Regions from separate parts of the Streptomyces sp. NBC_01635 genome, predicted to be linked through region 1. Evidence: riboswitches for the same ligand, from Rfam matches in the RefSeq annotation. Region 1 holds a riboswitch; each other region holds the start of a gene.

Region 1 (4,365 bases):
GGCGAGGACCTCATCTCCGGTTTGATCCGTGCCTCCGACCACGGTGAGCACCTCACCGAGAACGAGGCCGCCGCCATGGCGTTCATCCTGCTGTTCGCGGGCTTCGAGACCACCGTCAACCTCATCGGCAACGGCACCTACGCCCTCCTCACCCACCCGGGGCAGCGCGAGCGCCTGCAGACGTCCCTCGCCGCCGGGGAGCGCGGACTGCTGGAGACCGGGGTGGAGGAACTCCTGCGCTACGACGGGCCCGTGGAACTGGCCACCTGGCGGTTCGCCACCGAGGCGCTCACCCTCGGCGGGCAGCACATCTCGGCCGGCGACCCGGTCCTCGTCGTCCTGGCCGCCGCGGACCGCGATCCGGAGCGGTTCGCCGACCCCGACACGCTCGACCTCGCACGGCGCGACAACCAGCATCTGGGGTACGGCCACGGCATCCACTACTGCCTCGGCGCTCCCCTGGCCCGTCTGGAGGGCCAGACCGCGCTCGCCACGCTGCTGACCCGCCTGCCGGACCTCGAACTCGCGGTGGACCCGGCCGAACTGCGCTGGCGCGGCGGACTCATCATGCGCGGACTGCGCACACTGCCGGTGCGATTCACCGCGCCGCCGATGTGATGTCGCCTACGAAGCACCGTGTTCGGCACGCGTTCCGAAATGACCCGGATGGTCGTCGAGTCCGCTCCGGGCGGGCCTCCGGCGGCCCTCCGACGGCCCTTCACCCTCGCGCAAGTGACCGTCAGGTCCGCTGTGGACACGGTCCGTCGAACCTGGACGGGACCGGCACAAAAGTGACGCCCAATCAGTTCTGTGATCTGCATGTGATCTGCGCGGCATGAACTTGTGACAAGCGTTCGACTGCGGATACGTTCACCCATCAAGCGCGGCGTCCCGCTTTTGCGGTACCACAGTTCGAATCGCCGTGCGAGCAACCGTTGTCTGCGAAAGGTCTCCGCATGCTCTCCGGGAACGGTCGTCACCGTCGCCCCCGCCAGGCTCCGGCTCTCCTCGTCGCGGCCGGAGTGACCGGCTCGGCCATCGCGATTCCCCTCCTCGGGGCCGGCGCGGCCAGTGCGGCCGACGGCTCCACCTGGGACCGCGTCGCCGAATGCGAGTCCGGTGGCTCCTGGAGCCAGAACTCCGGTAACGGTTATTACGGCGGCCTGCAGTTGACCCAGGCCGACTGGGAGAAGTACGGCGGCCTCGACTATGCGACCAGCGCCGACCAGGCCAGCCGCGGCCAGCAGATAGCGGTGGCCGAGAAGATCCTCGCCGACCAGGGCGTCGGCGCGTGGAGAGCCTGCGGGCTGCTGGGAGGCCTGGGCCAGGACTCGCCCGTGCTCGACGTCGGCACCGGTGCGGAGGGCGGCTCGTCGGGCAAGTCCGGTTCCGAGAGGTCCGCCACCCCGTCGCCGTCCCAGTCCTCCGGCTCCTCGTCGGACGCGAAGGGCGCCAAGGGTGCAAAGGGTGCCGCGGACGGCAAGGAGAAGGAAGAGGGTGCGGACGGATCGGTCGAGCCCGACGCCTCCCCCTCCGCCTCCCCGTCTCCCTCCGCCTCGGCCAAGGATGGCGACTCGGACAAGTCGGGCGATAAGGGCGAGGCTTCGGGATCGGCCGACGGTGAGAAATCCGGCAGCGGCCGCCATCGCGGCGCCAGCGCCGAGGAAGAGGTGCGTGAGGACCGTGACGCCGGATCCTCCGGCCGGCACGCCTCGCGCGGCGGTCTTGGCTTTGCGCGCGGCCTTGACGGCTCGTCCCCGTCGAGCGGCTCCGGCACGGGCGCCGGGAGCGACTCCTCGGCCGCCGCCGACTCCCTTGCCTTCGGCGACGGATGGCTCGCCGAGTACAACGGAGGGGGCGAGGTCCTGGGCGCGGCCGTCCCGAACCTCGTCCTTCCCGGTCAGGCGCTCGCGTTCGGGTCCGAATCGGACAACAGCTGATATCCGGGCGGCAGTCGGGCGACAGTCGGGCGGCAGGGTTTTCCCGGCCGAGCCGCGGCCGAGCCGCGGCTCGGCCGCGGCTGGGAACCGTCCGGGCGGTGACTGGGCGGCAATCGAACCGGCGGGCGAAAAAGTGCCTCAAAAGCGCCAGTTGAGGTCATAGTTCGCGACGAATGTCCGATTTAAAGGCGATGAGAGATAGGTCTCAGAAGCCCTGATCGTCTTTGATAATCCGCTGAGCCCGTGTCTACGGTCGTGACCGCTCGTCAACGCGGGCCCCGGCTGCCGCCACGCCGAATCCTGCCAGTGGCAGCACGGGAACAGTCGACGCGTCATGCGCCGTAGGCAGGAGCGGGGGACCCAAGGTAGGCGCCGAATCCGGTGAGGAATGCCGGATGCGGCTAGGGGTGAAGTCGTGTCCCGTGAGGGACGCGGCCGGGCAACTCAACCGGCCCGAACCCGACAGCTCACCTCGTAGGCGTCGGTGAGGGGATCCTTCATGCTGTTTTCCGGCAAGGGCAAGCACCGTCGTCCGTCCAAGGCCACCCGTGTCATCGCCGTCGCCGGCGTCACCGGTGCCGCCGTCGCCGCCCCGCTGATGGCGGCCGGCAACGCTTCCGCCGCCACCGCCTCCGAGTGGGACGCCGTCGCCCAGTGCGAGTCCGGCGGCAACTGGTCGATCAACACCGGCAACGGTTACTACGGCGGCCTGCAGTTCTCCGCCTCCACCTGGGCCGGCTACGGCGGCACGGCGCACGCCGGCACCGCCGACCAGGCCAGCAAGGCCCAGCAGATCGAGATCGCCGAGAAGGTCCTCGCGGGCCAGGGCAAGGGCGCCTGGCCGGTCTGCGGCAAGGGCCTGTCCAACGCCGCCTACAGCGGTGGCGGTTCCACCGAGGGCTCCGGCAACCAGAGCTCCGGCAACCAGAGTTCCGGCAACCAGGACAGCGGCTCCTCGCAGCAGTCCCAGCAGCAGGAGTCCCCGAAGCAGAACACCGAGGCCGCTCCCGAGCGTTCCGCCGAGCAGAAGGCCTCCCGCTCCGACGAGCGTCCGGCCGCCAAGAAGACCGTCACCACCCCGACCGGCGAGAAGGTCGAGAAGGGCGACGGCGAGTACAAGGTCGTCAAGGGCGACACCCTCAGCTCGATCGCCTCGGAGCACGACGTCAAGGGCGGCTGGGACAAGCTGTTCAAGCTGAACGACGACATCGTCGAGGAAGCCGACCTCATCTACCCGGGCCAGCAGCTGCACCTGAAGTAAGGCCGCAGTCGCACGTCCCGTCCCCGCCCCCCACGGGGTCCTGCCCCGCCCCGGTGCGTATCCCCCGTACGCGCCGGGGCGGGGCCTTTCCGTGTTCGGTGCCGGCTCCGGTACGTCCGCGGTGCCGGAGCCGGTCCGTGCCCGGTGCCGGAGCGGGCCTTCCGTCCCCCGGTTTTCCGATACCGCCTTTGTTCCGTTCGGAAACAATTTACTCTCGGTTCTGTCCGCGAAGCGGCCGACCGGATGGCCGATCGCGCCGAGCCGGATAGGCTCGGGTCCGCAGGGCCCCGTGGCCCCGCTGAACCACGTCACATCCATGAAGGAGATGCTCGTGCCGTCCATCGACGTCGTCGTAGCCCGGGAAATCCTGGACTCCCGAGGCAACCCCACGGTCGAGGTCGAGGTCGGCCTCGACGACGGCAGCACGGGTCGTGCCGCCGTCCCGTCCGGCGCCTCCACCGGCGCCTTCGAGGCCATCGAACTCCGTGACGGTGACCCCGACCGTTACCAGGGCAAGGGCGTCGAGAAGGCCGTCCTCGCCGTCATCGAGCAGATCGGCCCGGAGCTCGTCGGCTACGACGCCACCGAGCAGCGCCTGATCGACCAGGCGATGTTCGACCTGGACGCCACCGACAACAAGGGCTCCCTCGGTGCCAACGCCATCCTCGGCGTCTCCCTGGCCGTCGCCCACGCCGCCTCCGAGGCCAGCGACCTGCCCCTCTTCCGCTACCTGGGCGGCCCCAACGCGCACCTGCTGCCGGTGCCGATGATGAACATCCTCAACGGCGGTTCGCACGCGGACTCCAATGTGGACATCCAGGAGTTCATGATCGCCCCGATCGGCGCGGAGTCCTTCTCCGAGGCCCTGCGCTGGGGCACCGAGGTCTACCACACGCTGAAGAAGGTCCTGAAGAGCAAGGGCCTGGCCACCGGCCTCGGCGACGAGGGCGGCTTCGCCCCGAACCTCGGCTCCAACCGCGAGGCCCTCGACCTCATCCTTGAGGCGATCAAGGAAGCCGGTTACACCCCCGGCGAGCAGATCGCCCTCGCGCTCGACGTCGCCGCCTCCGAGTTCTACAAGGACGGCACGTACGTCTTCGAGGGCAAGGAGCGCTCCGCCGCCGAGATGACGGAGTACTACGCCGAGCTGGTCGAGGCGTACCC
Region 2 (4,365 bases), 1.5 Mb from region 1:
TGCGGTATGACACGGGGCGCTGTTCCGCTCCCCGACCAGTAGGGGGTGGAGGAAATACCGTAAGGGCCGGCGGACGACCGGTGCGGCCCCTGCGGGCCTCTGCGGGAAACACCGAAGCAGCGGGCAGGAACGGGCGGGCGGGGTCAGCCGGCCCGGTGCACCACCGCGTCGCACAGCTCGACCAGGGCCGTCTTCGACTCGCAGGCCGGCAACGGAGCCAGCGCCGAGCGCGCCTCTTCCGCATAGCGCACGGTGTCCCGGCGGGCCTGCTCCAGCGCGGGGTGGGCGCGCAGCAGCCGCAGCGCCTCGGCGTGCCGGGCGTCGTCGCTGAGGTCGGAGCCGAGCAGCTCGCACAGGGCGATGTCCTCGGCCAGCCCCAGCCGGGCCGCCCGCTCGCGCAGCCGCAGCACGGGCAGCGTCGGGATGCCCTCGCGCAGGTCGGTGCCCGGGGTCTTGCCGGACTCGTGGGAGTCGGAGGCGATGTCCAGGACGTCGTCGGCGAGCTGGAAGGCCACCCCGAGGCGCTCGCCGTACTGGGTCAGCACGTCCACGACCGTGCGGTCCGCACCGGACATCATGGCGCCGAACCGGCAGGAGACGGCGACCAGCGAGCCGGTCTTGCCACCGAGGACGTCCAGGTAGTGATCGACCGGGTCCCGGCCGTCCTGCGGCCCCGCGGTCTCCAGGATCTGACCGGTGACCAACCGCTCGAACGCCTCGGCCTGCACCCGTACGGCCTCCGGTCCGAGGTCGGCCAGGATGTGCGACGCGCGCGCGAACAGGAAATCGCCGGTGAGGACCGCGACGGAGTTGCCCCAGCGGGTGTTGGCGCTGGGCACCCCGCGCCGTACGGCGGCGTCGTCCATCACGTCGTCGTGGTACAGCGTGGCCAGGTGGGTCAGCTCCACGACCACGGCGGACGGCACGACACCGGGAGCGTAGGGGTCGCCGAACTGGGCGGCGAGCATCACGAGCAGCGGCCGGAACCGCTTGCCGCCGGCCCGCACCAGGTGCTGGGCGGCCTCGGTGATGAAGGGGACCTCACTCTTCGTGGCCTCGAGCAGCCCTTCCTCGACAGCCGTCATTCCGGCCAGGACATCGGTCTCCAGAGCCTGGTCCCGCACGCTCAGCCCGAACGGCCCGACGACGGTCACGAGGGGTCTCCTGTCTGCTGGTGTCCACTGGCGCTTAGACGTCTTGCACAGTTTGTCGATAGGTCGCTGACATCACTCGAGTCAGCGTATCCGGTCATGTTTCGATCACCGCCAGCACCCACATTCCCCGGACTCACCTGCGCACGCGTGCACGGCGTCTCACGGCACCCTCCAATATCGGATCACAATCCGATCTTTTCTGATCAGTTGACAACAAAGGATATTCAACGCCTTTCGGGCATGACGACCCACCCCCGGAATCCACTCCCGGGGCACACCCGAACCACGATCCGGCACGTGATCCGGCGCGCGATCCGGCACGCAGACCATCCTGCCCGCCCAGGCGCCCGATTTGCCGCAATTACCAAGTACATCCCTCCTGGTGGCAAATGTGAACGCGCGGTGCGGCCAGTGAAGTGAGTCACGTACCCCTCGGTGCGCTCACCCCTCGCGCCCGTCGACGTTTCCCCTTGCCCCGAAAGCGAGTTGACCCTTGGCGCCCGCAAAGGGCCAAGTGCCGCAAACACCCCGATACAAGATCAAGCAGCGCGTTCTGTGACGGGCGCACTTGTTCCCGACAAGTGCACTCGCATACGTTCCCGGCCTGTCGGGCGGACGCCGAATCCTGCCACCGCCCGCGCCACCCATCGATGAACCCACTCACGGCAGGAGCGGGGGACCCAGGTAAGCCGCCGGACCGGTTCGCACCCGGAACGGCTCGGGGTGAAGCCATGCCCGCAGGGGCACGGCCGGGCACTCTCCCGCCCGAACCCGACAGCTCACCTCGCAGGCGTAGGAGAGGAACACAGACATGACCGCATCCGGTCTGCCCCGCCGCTTCGGCCGCTCCCGCCTCGTCCGCTCCGTCGCCGTCGCCGGTGTCGCGGCGGTCGCCCTCCCACTGTTCGGCGCCACCGCCGCCTCCGCCGCGCCCGCCGCTGCCACGACGTCCGCCGCCGGCACCGTGACCGCGTACCCGGACAACCTCGACGGCTGGATCCGCGAGTCGCTGACCGTCATGGCGCAGCACGGCATCCCCGGCAGCTACGACTCCATCCACCGCAACATCCTGCGCGAGTCGTCCGGCAACCCGCAGGCCATCAACCTGTGGGACTCCAACGCCAAGGCCGGCACCCCGTCGAAGGGCCTGCTGCAGGTCATCGACCCGACCTTCCGGGCGTACCACGTACCCGGCACGACCTTCGACCCGTTCGACCCGGTCGCGAACATCACGGCGGCCTGCAACTACGCGGCGGACCGCTACGGCTCCATCGACAACGTCTTCGGCGCCTACTGAGACGCCCGGCCCCTCGGGCCCCTCGGGACGCCGGGACACCGGAACGCCGGGGGCACCGGCCACACCGGCGGCACCGAGGCCTACCGGGGCACCCTCCCGGACCTGGGGCGGGGCAGGACGTGTGGGGGCACGTACGGTTCCGCTCCGCCGAACAACCGCTCGAGGACGACGGCCACCCCGTCGTCCTCGTTCGACGTGGTGACCTCGTCGGCCACCGCCTTGAGCTCGGGGTGCGCGTTGGCCATGGCGACCCCGTGGGCCGCCCAGTCGAACATCGGGATGTCGTTGGGCATGTCGCCGAAGGCGACGGTCCGCCCGGGTTCCAGCCCCAGGTGCTCGGCGGCCAGTGCGAGACCGGTCGCCTTGGTCACACCGCACGGCTGGAGTTCCACGGTGCCCGGACCCGACATGGTGACCGTGGCCAGCGAGCCGACCGCCGAACGGGCCGTCGCCGCCAACTCGTCGTCGGTCAGGTGGGGATGGCGCAGCAGCACCTTGCTGATCGGCCGGACCCACAGATCGTCCCGTCGTTCGACCCGCACGGCGGGCAGCGTCGGGTGCGGCATCAGATAGCCCGGTTCGATCAGGGTGAGTCCGTCCACCCCGTCCTGGTCGACCGCGGCGTACAGCTCCCCGACCTCGGCCTCGATCTTGCCGAGCGCGGTCTCCGCCAGTTCCCGGTCCAGGGTGACCGACCACAGCAGCCGGTCCGCGCCGGCGTCGTACACCTGCGCGCCCTGTCCGCAGACCGCGAGCCCGGTGGCGCCCAGGTCGTCCAGGAGCGGCCGCACTCGGGGCGCCGGGCGCCCCGTCACCACGAGGTGCCGGGCACCGGCCCGCGCCGCCAGCGCCAGCGCGGCGAGGGAGCGGTCGGAGAGGGTGTCGTCGCCGCGCAGCAGCGTCCCGTCCAGGTCGGTGGCGATGAGCGAGCAATCGGGGGGTGCGGCCATGATCAGAGAATACGGATACCGCGCCCGCCCGACTCACCACGCCCGGCCCCGCCCGGCCCGTCTCACCCCGTCCCGCCGGTTCCGTCCGGACCGGCTCCCCCTGCTTCGCCCGAGGTGCCGCGCCCGGGGCACCATCCGCGGCCTCTGTACCACTTGGCAACAACATGCTCCGCTACCTACCGCCCTTGTGGTCTTGGGCGGTACCTTCCAAGTGTCCAGGGGGGACTTGATCGGGGGGTCAGGTGAGCAGTGGACGCACACGTGTGCTGAGGCTCGAGGAGCTCGGCGAGGGGGAGCGGGAACGGTGGCGTGAGTTGCGTGCCGCGACGGAGGCACCGCGCAGCCCTTTCATGGAACCGGAGTTCGCCGCCGCCGTGTCCAGAGTGCGGCCCGGGGCCCGGGTGGCGGTGCTGTACGAGGGGGCGTCCGCCGAACCGGCCGGGTTCCTGCCCTACGAGCGGGGCGCGTTGGGGCAGGGCCGGGCGATCGGGCTCGGCGTCTCGGACTGCCAGGGCGCCGTGCTGCGTCCGGGTCTGGCGCTGGAGGCCGGTGAACTGCTCCGTGCCTGTTCGGTGTCGAGCTTCGCCTTCGACAACCTGGAGGCGGACCAGGCCCTGTTCGTCCCGCACGCGGCCGAGGAGCACGCCACCTTCGTCATCGACGTGGAGAAGGGCTACGAGACCTACGAGTCCGTACTGCGCGGCCAGTCGCCGAAGTTCCTGAAGACCACCCTGGCCAAGGAGCGCCGGCTCGGCCGCCAGGCCGGACCGGTGCGGTTCGTGTTCGACGAACGCGAACCGGCCGCGCTCCGCGCGCTCATCGGGTGGAAGTCGGCGCAGTACCGCAGGACCGGGCGCCGCGACCGGTTCGCGCAGGAGTGGATCACCCGGCTCGTGGGCCGCCTGGCCGGGACCCGGGCTCCGGAGTGCACGGGCACGCTGTCCGTCCTGTACGCCGGGGACCG
Region 3 (4,365 bases), 2.9 Mb from region 1:
CCGTCGCCGGCCGGGCCGACGAGCTGTGCCGGTACGCCGTCCTGTTCGGCGACCCGCAGCTCGCCCTCACCGCCGTAGGGCGCATCCTCGACGTGACCGCCGAGGACGTCCGGGAGGTCGCCAAGGCCCGCCTGCGTCCCGACAACCGCGCGGTGCTCGTCTACGAGCCCGTCGCCTCCGGGGCCGGGGAGTCCGAAGAAGCCGCCGGCGCCGAGGAAGCCGCGGCCGCCGGCACCGACGAGAACGAGGAGACGGCGAAGTGACCGAGCTCGCCACGATGGATTTCCACCCCCAGCCGCAGGCGGGCGAGGCCCGGCCCTGGGCCTTCCCGGCCCCCGAGCGCACCACCCTCGGCAACGGTCTGACGGTGCTGCGCTGCCACCGTCCCGGCCAGCAGATCGTCGCTGTCGAGGTGCTGCTCGACGCGCCCCTGGAGGCTGAGCCGGCCGGGCTCGACGGTGTCGCCACGATCACCGCGCGGGCGTTCTCCGAGGGCACCGACAAGCACTCCGCCGAGGAGTTCGCCGCCGAGCTCGAGCGCTGCGGCGCCACCCTGGACGCCTACGCCGACCACCCCGGCATCCGTCTGAGCCTCGAGGTGCCGGCCTCACGGCTGGCCAAGGCACTCGGGCTGCTCGCCGACGCCCTCAGGGCGCCCGCCTTCGCCGACAGCGAGATCGAGCGCCTCGTCCGCAACCGCCTCGACGAGATCCCGCACGAGCTGGCCAACCCCTCCCGCCGCGCCGCCAAGGAACTCTCCAAGGAGCTGTTCCCGGCGACGTCGCGCATGTCCCGCCCGCGCCAGGGCAGCGAGGAGACGGTCGCGGTCATCGACTCGGCGGCCGTACGAGCCTTCTACGAGAAGCACGTCCGCCCCGCGACCGCCACCACGGTGGTCGTCGGCGACCTCACCGGCACCGACCTGGACGAGCTGCTCGGCGACACCCTCGGCGCCTGGACCGGATCGGCCGCCCAGCCGCGGCCCGTTCCGCCGGTCGTCGCCGACGACACCGGCCGGGTCGTGATCGTGGACCGCCCCGGCGCCGTGCAGACGCAGCTGCTCATCGGCCGCGTCGGAGCGGACCGGCACGACCGTGTGTGGGCCGCGCAGGTGCTCGGCGCCTACTGCCTCGGCGGCACCCTCACCTCCCGGCTGGACCGCGTCCTGCGCGAGGAGAAGGGCTACACCTACGGCGTACGGTCGTTCGCCCAGGTTCTGAGGTCCGCCCCGGACGGCACCGGCGCGTCGCTGCTCGCCATCAGCGGATCCGTCGACACCCCGAACACCGGGCCCGCCCTGCAGGACCTGTGGACGGTGCTGCGCACCCTCGCCGCGGAGGGCCTCACCGACGCCGAACGCGACGTCGCCGTGCAGAACCTGGTGGGTGTGGCGCCGCTCAAGTACGAGACCGCCGCAGCCGTCGCCGGCACCCTGGCCGACCAGGTGGAGCAGCACCTGCCCGACGACTACCAGGCCGAGCTGTACCGGCGGCTCGCCGCCACCGGCACCGTGGAGGCGACCGCGGCGGTGGTGAACGCCTTCCCGGTGGACCGTCTCGTGACCGTGCTGGTCGGCGACGCGGCGAAGATCAAGGAGCCCGTCGAGGCGCTCGGCATCGGTGAAGTCGCCGTGGTGGCCGCCGAGTAGACGGCCTGTCAGCGATCGGAACGCCGCTGGGGGCAGTCTGCTGCGAGGGCCCCGCGGACACCCGGTGGAGCGCACCTGCGCGTGGCCCTGGTGACGTGAAAGTCACCAGGGCCCGCTTATGCCCGAATTGGGGTGGGAGGCGCCTGTCTGCCCTGTGGGATGCGCTACAAAAGCCGGGATTCGTTTGGGAATCGAAACGCGTCCCGCTTAGCTTCATGCGGTCTGTTCGTCGGGCAGTGCGCCGCACCCGCGGCACCGGACAGTCATCGCCGAGTCCCCCTACGGCGCGAGCCGGGGGAGCCGGGGACCCAACCGTCCCTGGGGTGAATCGGACGCCCGCGCGTGTCGCGAGGGGGCCCGTAGGAGACCTTCCTGCTCCGAACCCGTCAGCTAACCCGGTAGGCGAGAGGGAAGGAAAGGACCACCCTGTACATGGCGTTCACCCGCGCCCCCGGGAAGCACCGCCGTCCCGGCCGCGTGCATCGCGGCACCGCCAAGGTGGCGGGCGTCGCGGCCCTCACCACCACCGGTGTCATCGGCTCCCTCGCGGCTCCGGCGCTCGCCGCCGAACCCCTCGCGGAACAGACCGGCCTCACCCCCGTGATCACCCTGGGTGACGAGGTCGCCGCCCAGATCGACGCCCAGGCGGCCGCCCAGCACGAGGCCGCGCGCGAGGCGGCCCAGGCCGCCGCCCGCGAAGCCGCCGAGGAAGCTGCCCGGGAGAGGGCGGCCGAGGAGGCCGAGCAGGCCCGCGAAGTCGAGGAACGCGCAGCGCGGGAGGCCGAGCGCAAGCGTCTCAACACCTTCGTGTCCCCGATCGCGGGCTCCTACGTCTCGACCGGTTACCTGTCCGGCGGCGCCGTCTGGTCCTCCGGCAGCCACACCGGTGTCGACTTCCACGCCGCGAGCGGCACCCCCGTGCTCTCGGTCGGCATGGGCACCGTCGTCGAGGCCGGCTGGGGCGGCGCCTACGGCAACCACGTCGTGATCAAGATGCACGACGGCACGTACACCCAGTACGGCCACCTGTCGTCCGTCGGTGTCTCGGTGGGTCAGCAGGTCACCCCGGGACAGCAGATCGGCGTCTCCGGCGCCACCGGCAACGTCACCGGCGCGCATCTGCACTTCGAGGCCCGCACCACCGCCGAGTACGGCTCCGACATCGACCCCGTCGCGTACCTCCGCGCGCACGGCGCGAACCTCTGACCGGGCACGTACCCCCGGCCTCCGTATGCGCCTCGACGTCCGCGGGATCCCCTGACACCGCGGGTGTCCGCTTTCCGTGGAATGGCCCCGGACCGCTCTGCGGGCCGGGGCTTTCGAGGTTTCCGGCGGACCGCCCGTTGTCCAAAAACGAACATGATTTCCGGCTCGCCGTCGGAAATTCCCGCGCGTTGCAATAGAGTCACGGAACAGGCGTCGCCCGTTGACGTTATGCGGGGATTAATTCGGAGGTCGGTCATGCGTATTCCGGCGCACTCGGTGTGCACGGCGATCCGGGACGACATCGTCTCGGGTGTCTACGAGCGTGGCGGCCGGCTCACCGAGGAACTCCTCGCCCGCCGCTACGGCGTCTCGCGCGTCCCCGTCCGGGAGGCCCTGCGCACCCTGGAGGCCGAGGGCTTCGTGGTGACCCGGCGCCACGCGGGCGCGTGCGTCGCGGAACCCACCGAGCAGGAGGCCGCCGACCTGCTGGAGATGCGGCTGCTGCTGGAGCCGCTCGGAGCCTCCCGCGCCGCGCAGCGCCGCACCGAGGCCCACCTGAAGGTGCTGCGCGGCCTGGTCCGGCTGGGTCAGGGGCGGGCCCGCCAGGGCCACAGCGACGACCTGCGCTCCCTGGGCGGCTGGTTCCACGAGACGCTCGCCCAGGCGTCCGGCAGCCCGGCGCTGACGTCGACGCTGATCCGGCTCCGGCACAAGATCGGCTGGATGTACGAGGTGCGGGGGACGAGGGACCCCGTGGAGTGCTGGGCGGAGCACGGCGCGGTCGTGGACGCCGTGGTGCGCGGGGACGGTGAGCGCGCGCGTGCGGTCATGGCGCTGCACACCGAGCGTGCCGCCGCCGCCCACCGTCTGCGCTTCACCGCCGGGGCTGGCGGGGCCGAGCGCGCGGACCGGACGGCCCGCGCGGAGGGCGTGAGGGACTCGCAACATCCCGTAAACACGCCGAGCCTGCGCTCTTAACGCGGGTGCCGTATACAAAAGGGAGCGCGCTTCCAGGGCATTTCTTGCTGTGCTCGAAAAGGGAAAGAGAAAGGCCCGCCCGGCGATATTCGGGCAGGCCTTTCGGTGGTGCGGGCCGGTATCTGTGAGCCACAGAGAACCGTAACCATCCATTGAGGAAACCGGACGGCGCGCAACCGGTTCCGCGAGAGCGGCGCCGGCTCGGGCGCAGAAATCAGACGGTCTCGGGGAGCTCCTCGAGACCCTCGGAGACCAGCTTCGCCAGTCGGTCCAGGGCGGCGTCGGCCCCCTCGGCGTCGGAAGCGAGGACGATCTCCTCGCCGCCCTGGGCGCCCAGGCCCAGAACGGCCAGCATGGAGGCCGCGTTGACGGGGTTGCCGCCGGCCTTGGCGATCGTCACCGGAACGCCGGTGGCCGTGGCGGATCGGACGAAGATGGAGGCGGGGCGGGCGTGGAGGCCCTCGGCCCAGCCGACGTTGACGCGGCGCTCAGCCATGTGTTGCTGCCCTTCGGAGTTCAGGTTGTCTAGACCA
Region 4 (4,365 bases), 550 kb from region 1:
GGCCATCAGCCGTCCGTACCCGACACAGCCCGGCGCGGCCCCCGGCCCCGCAGGGCCGGCCGACGGGCCCGCCCCGCGGCACGCGCACTGGTGGCAGCGTCCCCGGGTGCGCCGCGGGGCGCTGGCGGCCCTCCTCGCGCTTTCGGGTCTGGTCATCCTGGGTCTGGTCCGCGAGCAGACCGGTACGGAGGGTTTCCTGGTCGGCCTCGGCCTCGCCGTCCTGCCGGTGCCGCTGCTCGTCGCCGCGTTCCGCTGGCTGGACCGGGTCGCGCCCGGCCCGTGGCGCAATCTCGTCTTCTCGTTCGCCTGGGGTGCCGGCGCCGCCGCGCTCATGGCGATCGTCGCCAACAGCTTCGCCACGCGGTGGATAGCGACGGAGACCGCCGACCCGTCCCGCGCGGACACGCTCGGCGCGACCGTGATAGCCCCGGTCGTGGAGGAGTCCGCGAAGGCCGCCGCCGTCCTGCTGGTCTTCCTGTTCCGCAGACGCGACTTCACCACGATCCTCGACGGCGTGGTGCTGGCCGGGATCACCGCCACCGGTTTCGCCTTCACCGAGAACATCCTCTACCTCGGCACCGACCAGCTCACCGGCGGCAGCGGCGTCTCCTCCGTCACCGCGGCGACGTTCTTCGTCCGCGTCGTCATGGCGCCGTTCGCGCACCCGCTCTTCACGGCCCTCACCGGCATCGGCTTCGGGGCGGCCGCGCTCGCCACCGGGCGGCGGCGCCCGGTGCGCTTCCTGCTCCCGCTCGGCGGCCTGCTGCTCGCGATGGGCCTGCACGCGCTGTGGAACGTCTCCTCGACCCTCGGCGAGTACGGCTTCTTCGCCGTGTACGCGGCGTTCATGGTGCCGTCGTTCGGCCTGCTGACCTGGCTGGTGGTGTGGACCCGGCAGCGCGGGCTGCGGACCGTACGGGAGGAGCTGCCCTCCTACGTCAGGGCCGGCTGGCTGACCCCGGCCCAGCCCTACGCGCTCGGCTCGATGCGGGCCCGGCGCGTCGCCCGGCGGTACGCGCGCGGGCACGGCGGCCGGGCCGCGTCCCGAGCGGTGGCGCAGTACGGGGCGTACGCGACGGCGCTGGCGTTCCTGCGGCGCCGGGGGCGCCGCGGCGGCGTGGGTACGGACTTCGCCGCGCGGGAGCACGAGCTGCTGCGGGAACTGTGGCGGCGCCGCGACACGGCCCGCCCGGCCCTGGAACACGCGGCCCGGGTCACCGCACCGCCCGTCCCGCCCTGGCCGGTGTACGGCCCGTACGGCTCGCCCTGGGCGTACGAGGGGTACGGGCCGTACGGGAGATACGGGCCGTACGGGAGGTACGGCGCCGTGGACCCCGCGCACTTCGCGCACCCCGGGTACCCGGCGTCCGGGCCGAACCCGTACGCATACCCGTACCGCCCCTGAAACGCCGAACCGGCAGTCCTGACGTCGGGGGGTCGTCGTCAGGACTGCCGGGGCTGTGGCTGCGAGAGCGCGCGAAGACCGGCCGGGGCCGGGTTCTCAGACGGTGAGGCCCTTCGACTGGAGCCAGGCCAGCGGGTCGATGCCCGAGCCGGCGCCACCGGTGTGGACCTCCAGGTGGAGGTGGGCACCGGTGGAGTTGCCGGTGGAGCCGACGCGGCCGATCACGTCGCCGGTGTTGACCTGCTGACCGACGCTGACGTTGATGGAGGACTGGTGGGCGTACCAGATCTCGGTGCCGTCGTCGAGGGTCAGCACGGTCTTGTAGCCGTAGGAGCCGTCCCAGCCGGCGGAGGTGATCGTGCCGGTGTGGACCGCCTTGATCAGCGTGCCCGTGGGGGCGGCGAAGTCCAGGCCGGTGTGCTGGCCGGAGGACCAGTAGGCGCCGGCCTGACCGAAGGTCGAGGAGATGGTGTACGAGGAGGTCGGCAGCGCGTACTGCGTGGCCAGCTCGGCGAGACGCTCGGCCTCGGCCTTCTTCGCGGCCTCCTCCTCCGCCTCCTTCTTCGCGGCGGCGGCCTGCTCCTCCGCCTCCTTCTTCGCGGCGGCGGCCTGCTCCTTGGCCTCCTTCTCCGCCTTCGCGGCGGCTTCGGCGGCGGCCTTGTCCTCGGCCTGGCTCTGCTGCTGCTCGACCTGAGCCATGATCCGGGCGCGCAGCACCTCGCCGGCGTCGGAGGTGCTGCCCTGCTCGACCTCGTCGGCGACCGTGCCGATGCTGCTGAGCGGGGTGGCGGAACCCTGGGGGGTTTCCTCGTCGGAGATGAGGGAACCGACGGAGGGAAGGTCCGGCATCGAGATCGAGACCGGCGGCTTGCCGGTCTGGGCGCTGGCCATGCCGCCACCGGCGACCGCGGCTATGACACCGACGCCCAGGACGGTGGAGCTACGGGCGAGGCCTCCGCCGCGCTGCTTGCCGACGCGATGCCGGCCGCGCACGGGAGGAAGGGACTCCGCAGTGGGGTTCCACTCCTCGAAGGGGCCCTCGTCGGTGCGGATGCTGCCGTAGCCGAAGGTGTCGCTGTCGCGCTGGCTCGGCATGAAGGGGGCCTCGGGGGCAGGCCGGTTCGACGCCACGTGGGCGCACTCCTTTCCTTCCTTCTCGCCTACCGGGTTAGCTGACGGGTTCGGAGCAGGAAGGTCTCCTACGCGCGTAACCGTCCGTGTCTCCACGGGGGCATCTACGCGATTCACCCCAAAATGTTGGTTCCCCGGTTCCCTTGCGGGATTCGGCGCGTGCGCACGGAGCCGACTCGTGTGACGGCTGGGACGACCGCGCTGCGTTATCGAACGTTAATAGACGGAGGGCTCTTATTCCAAGCCGTTCCTCTTGATCGTTAACGATTCCCGCACGGACTTAAGCATCACGACCGCCTCAAAACGGGCGAGTTGACTCTCCCTCATTCGTCACACCGCATCTGACAGTACATCAGTTGTTATGCGCAGCGGGGCGGCCCGATCACCCGGCGTGATATCGGCGGGGAGGGCCCGGAGAGCGCGTTCTCGAAACCTCCGCCGGAAGACGGGCCGGAGGACGGGAACGGGAACAGAAGCGGGAACGGGAACGACCGAGGGCCGGAACCCTTTCGGGTTCCGGCCCTCGGCCTTCAGTAGCGGGGACAGGATTTGAACCTGCGACCTCTGGGTTATGAGCCCAGCGAGCTACCGAGCTGCTCCACCCCGCGTCGTTGTGTAACCAGCATACGGCATGCGCAGGGCACTCCGCACACACATGATCCCCGCCCCTCCGTCACCGGCCGGTCAGATGGCGGTTCGGCGCCTCGGCGGCCTCCTTGTGCTCCGGCAGGACGACGACGGTGGCTCCCTCCGCGGCCAGCGCCCCACTGCCGTCGGCGCCCGCCACGAAGGTGTCCGGCTCCCGCCACGCGGTGACCACCCGCCGTACCCCCGCGTCCAGGATCAGCCGGGCGCAGGGCACCGGACGGGAGGTGCGGCGGGCACAGGGTTCCAGGCTGGAGTACACGGTGGCGGTCGCGAGCCGCGGGTCCGCGGGGTCGATCTTGGCGAGGGCGGCCTCCTCGGCGTGCACCACCGGGTCGCCGCCCTCCCGGGAGTGGCCGCGCGCCAGTTCGGTGCCGTCGGCCGCCACGACCACCGCGCCCACGCTGAACGCCGTCTCCGAGGGCGGGCACCGGTCCGCGAGTTCACAGGCGAGGGCCAGCCAGTGGTGGTCGGCGGCTACGGGGAGCGGGCCGGTGCCGGGGGCGGTGGGCTCGTAGCGCATGAGGACGACGTCACCGATGGGGCGGGTCTCCAACAGCCGCAGCCGACCGCCCTGGTAGGCGCCGGGGCCGAAGAGGCGGGCGGCGTCCGGGTCGCCGACGAAGAGCGGGGCGAGGACCAGCTGGAGCTCGTCGGCGAGCCCCTGGGTGAGGAGTTGGGTGTGGATCAGGCCACCGCCCTCGACCATGAGCCGCCGGACGCCGTACGCGTCGTACAGGTGCGTCAGGAGCCGCCGCCAGTCGAGCTCGGCGCCGAGCGGCACGATGTCGGCGGCGATGCCGTGCGCGCGGGCGCGTTCGGCGCCCTTGTCGGTCGTGCAGAGGACCTTCGCGCCGCCGGTGTGCCAGAAGTGTGCCGCCGGGTCCAGGTCGCCCGAGCCGCTGACGGTGACCTTCAGCGGGTATGCGGGGCGGCCCTCGGCGACCCGGGCGGCACGCCGCTCGGGCGCGTTGACCAGCAGCCGGGGGTTGTCGGCGCGGATCGTGCCGGCGCCGATCAGGATCGCGTCGACCGACGCCCGCACCTCGTCGACCCGGTCGAAGTCCTCCGGGCCGGAGAGCAGCAGCCGTTCGGGGCCGGTGTCGTCGAGATACCCGTCGAGCGAGACGGCGGCGGACAGCAGGACGTACGGGTGAGGCATCGACGGTGCTCCTGACGGGGAC

The links. A riboswitch is a leader RNA that binds a small molecule or an ion and turns the genes downstream of it on or off. The one in region 1 is predicted to bind cyclic di-AMP.
Region 2: linked by a shared signal. The riboswitch ahead of OHB56_RS24870 (transglycosylase SLT domain-containing protein) and the one ahead of OHB56_RS17640 (transglycosylase family protein) in region 1 are both predicted to bind cyclic di-AMP.
Region 3: linked by a shared signal. The riboswitch ahead of OHB56_RS30950 (M23 family metallopeptidase) and the one ahead of OHB56_RS17640 (transglycosylase family protein) in region 1 are both predicted to bind cyclic di-AMP.
Region 4: linked by a shared signal. The riboswitch ahead of OHB56_RS20235 (M23 family metallopeptidase) and the one ahead of OHB56_RS17640 (transglycosylase family protein) in region 1 are both predicted to bind cyclic di-AMP.

Annotation. Positions count from the first base shown of each region.
Region 1 covers NZ_CP109277.1:3,798,683-3,803,047, reverse strand. Annotated here, with positions in the region: gene OHB56_RS17650 (cytochrome P450) at 1-618, shown strand, start outside; gene OHB56_RS17645 (transglycosylase family protein) at 957-1,940, shown strand; cyclic di-AMP (ydaO/yuaA leader) riboswitch at 2,268-2,436, shown strand; gene OHB56_RS17640 (transglycosylase family protein) at 2,440-3,201, shown strand; gene eno (phosphopyruvate hydratase) at 3,533-4,365, shown strand, end outside.
Region 2 covers NZ_CP109277.1:5,321,390-5,325,754, reverse strand. Annotated here, with positions in the region: gene OHB56_RS24875 (polyprenyl synthetase family protein) at 144-1,154, opposite strand; cyclic di-AMP (ydaO/yuaA leader) riboswitch at 1,798-1,960, shown strand; gene OHB56_RS24870 (transglycosylase SLT domain-containing protein) at 1,966-2,451, shown strand; gene OHB56_RS24865 (HAD family hydrolase) at 2,532-3,401, opposite strand; gene OHB56_RS24860 (GNAT family N-acetyltransferase) at 3,665-4,365, shown strand, end outside.
Region 3 covers NZ_CP109277.1:6,676,530-6,680,894, forward strand. Annotated here, with positions in the region: gene OHB56_RS30940 (pitrilysin family protein) at 1-263, shown strand, start outside; gene OHB56_RS30945 (pitrilysin family protein) at 260-1,648, shown strand; cyclic di-AMP (ydaO/yuaA leader) riboswitch at 1,906-2,068, shown strand; gene OHB56_RS30950 (M23 family metallopeptidase) at 2,081-2,854, shown strand; gene OHB56_RS30955 (GntR family transcriptional regulator) at 3,110-3,832, shown strand; gene OHB56_RS30960 (HPr family phosphocarrier protein) at 4,047-4,328, opposite strand.
Region 4 covers NZ_CP109277.1:4,352,522-4,356,886, forward strand. Annotated here, with positions in the region: gene OHB56_RS20230 (PrsW family intramembrane metalloprotease) at 1-1,405, shown strand, start outside; gene OHB56_RS20235 (M23 family metallopeptidase) at 1,502-2,536, opposite strand; cyclic di-AMP (ydaO/yuaA leader) riboswitch at 2,548-2,704, opposite strand; tRNA gene OHB56_RS20240 (tRNA-Met) at 3,071-3,144, opposite strand; gene OHB56_RS20245 (dihydrofolate reductase family protein) at 3,210-4,343, opposite strand.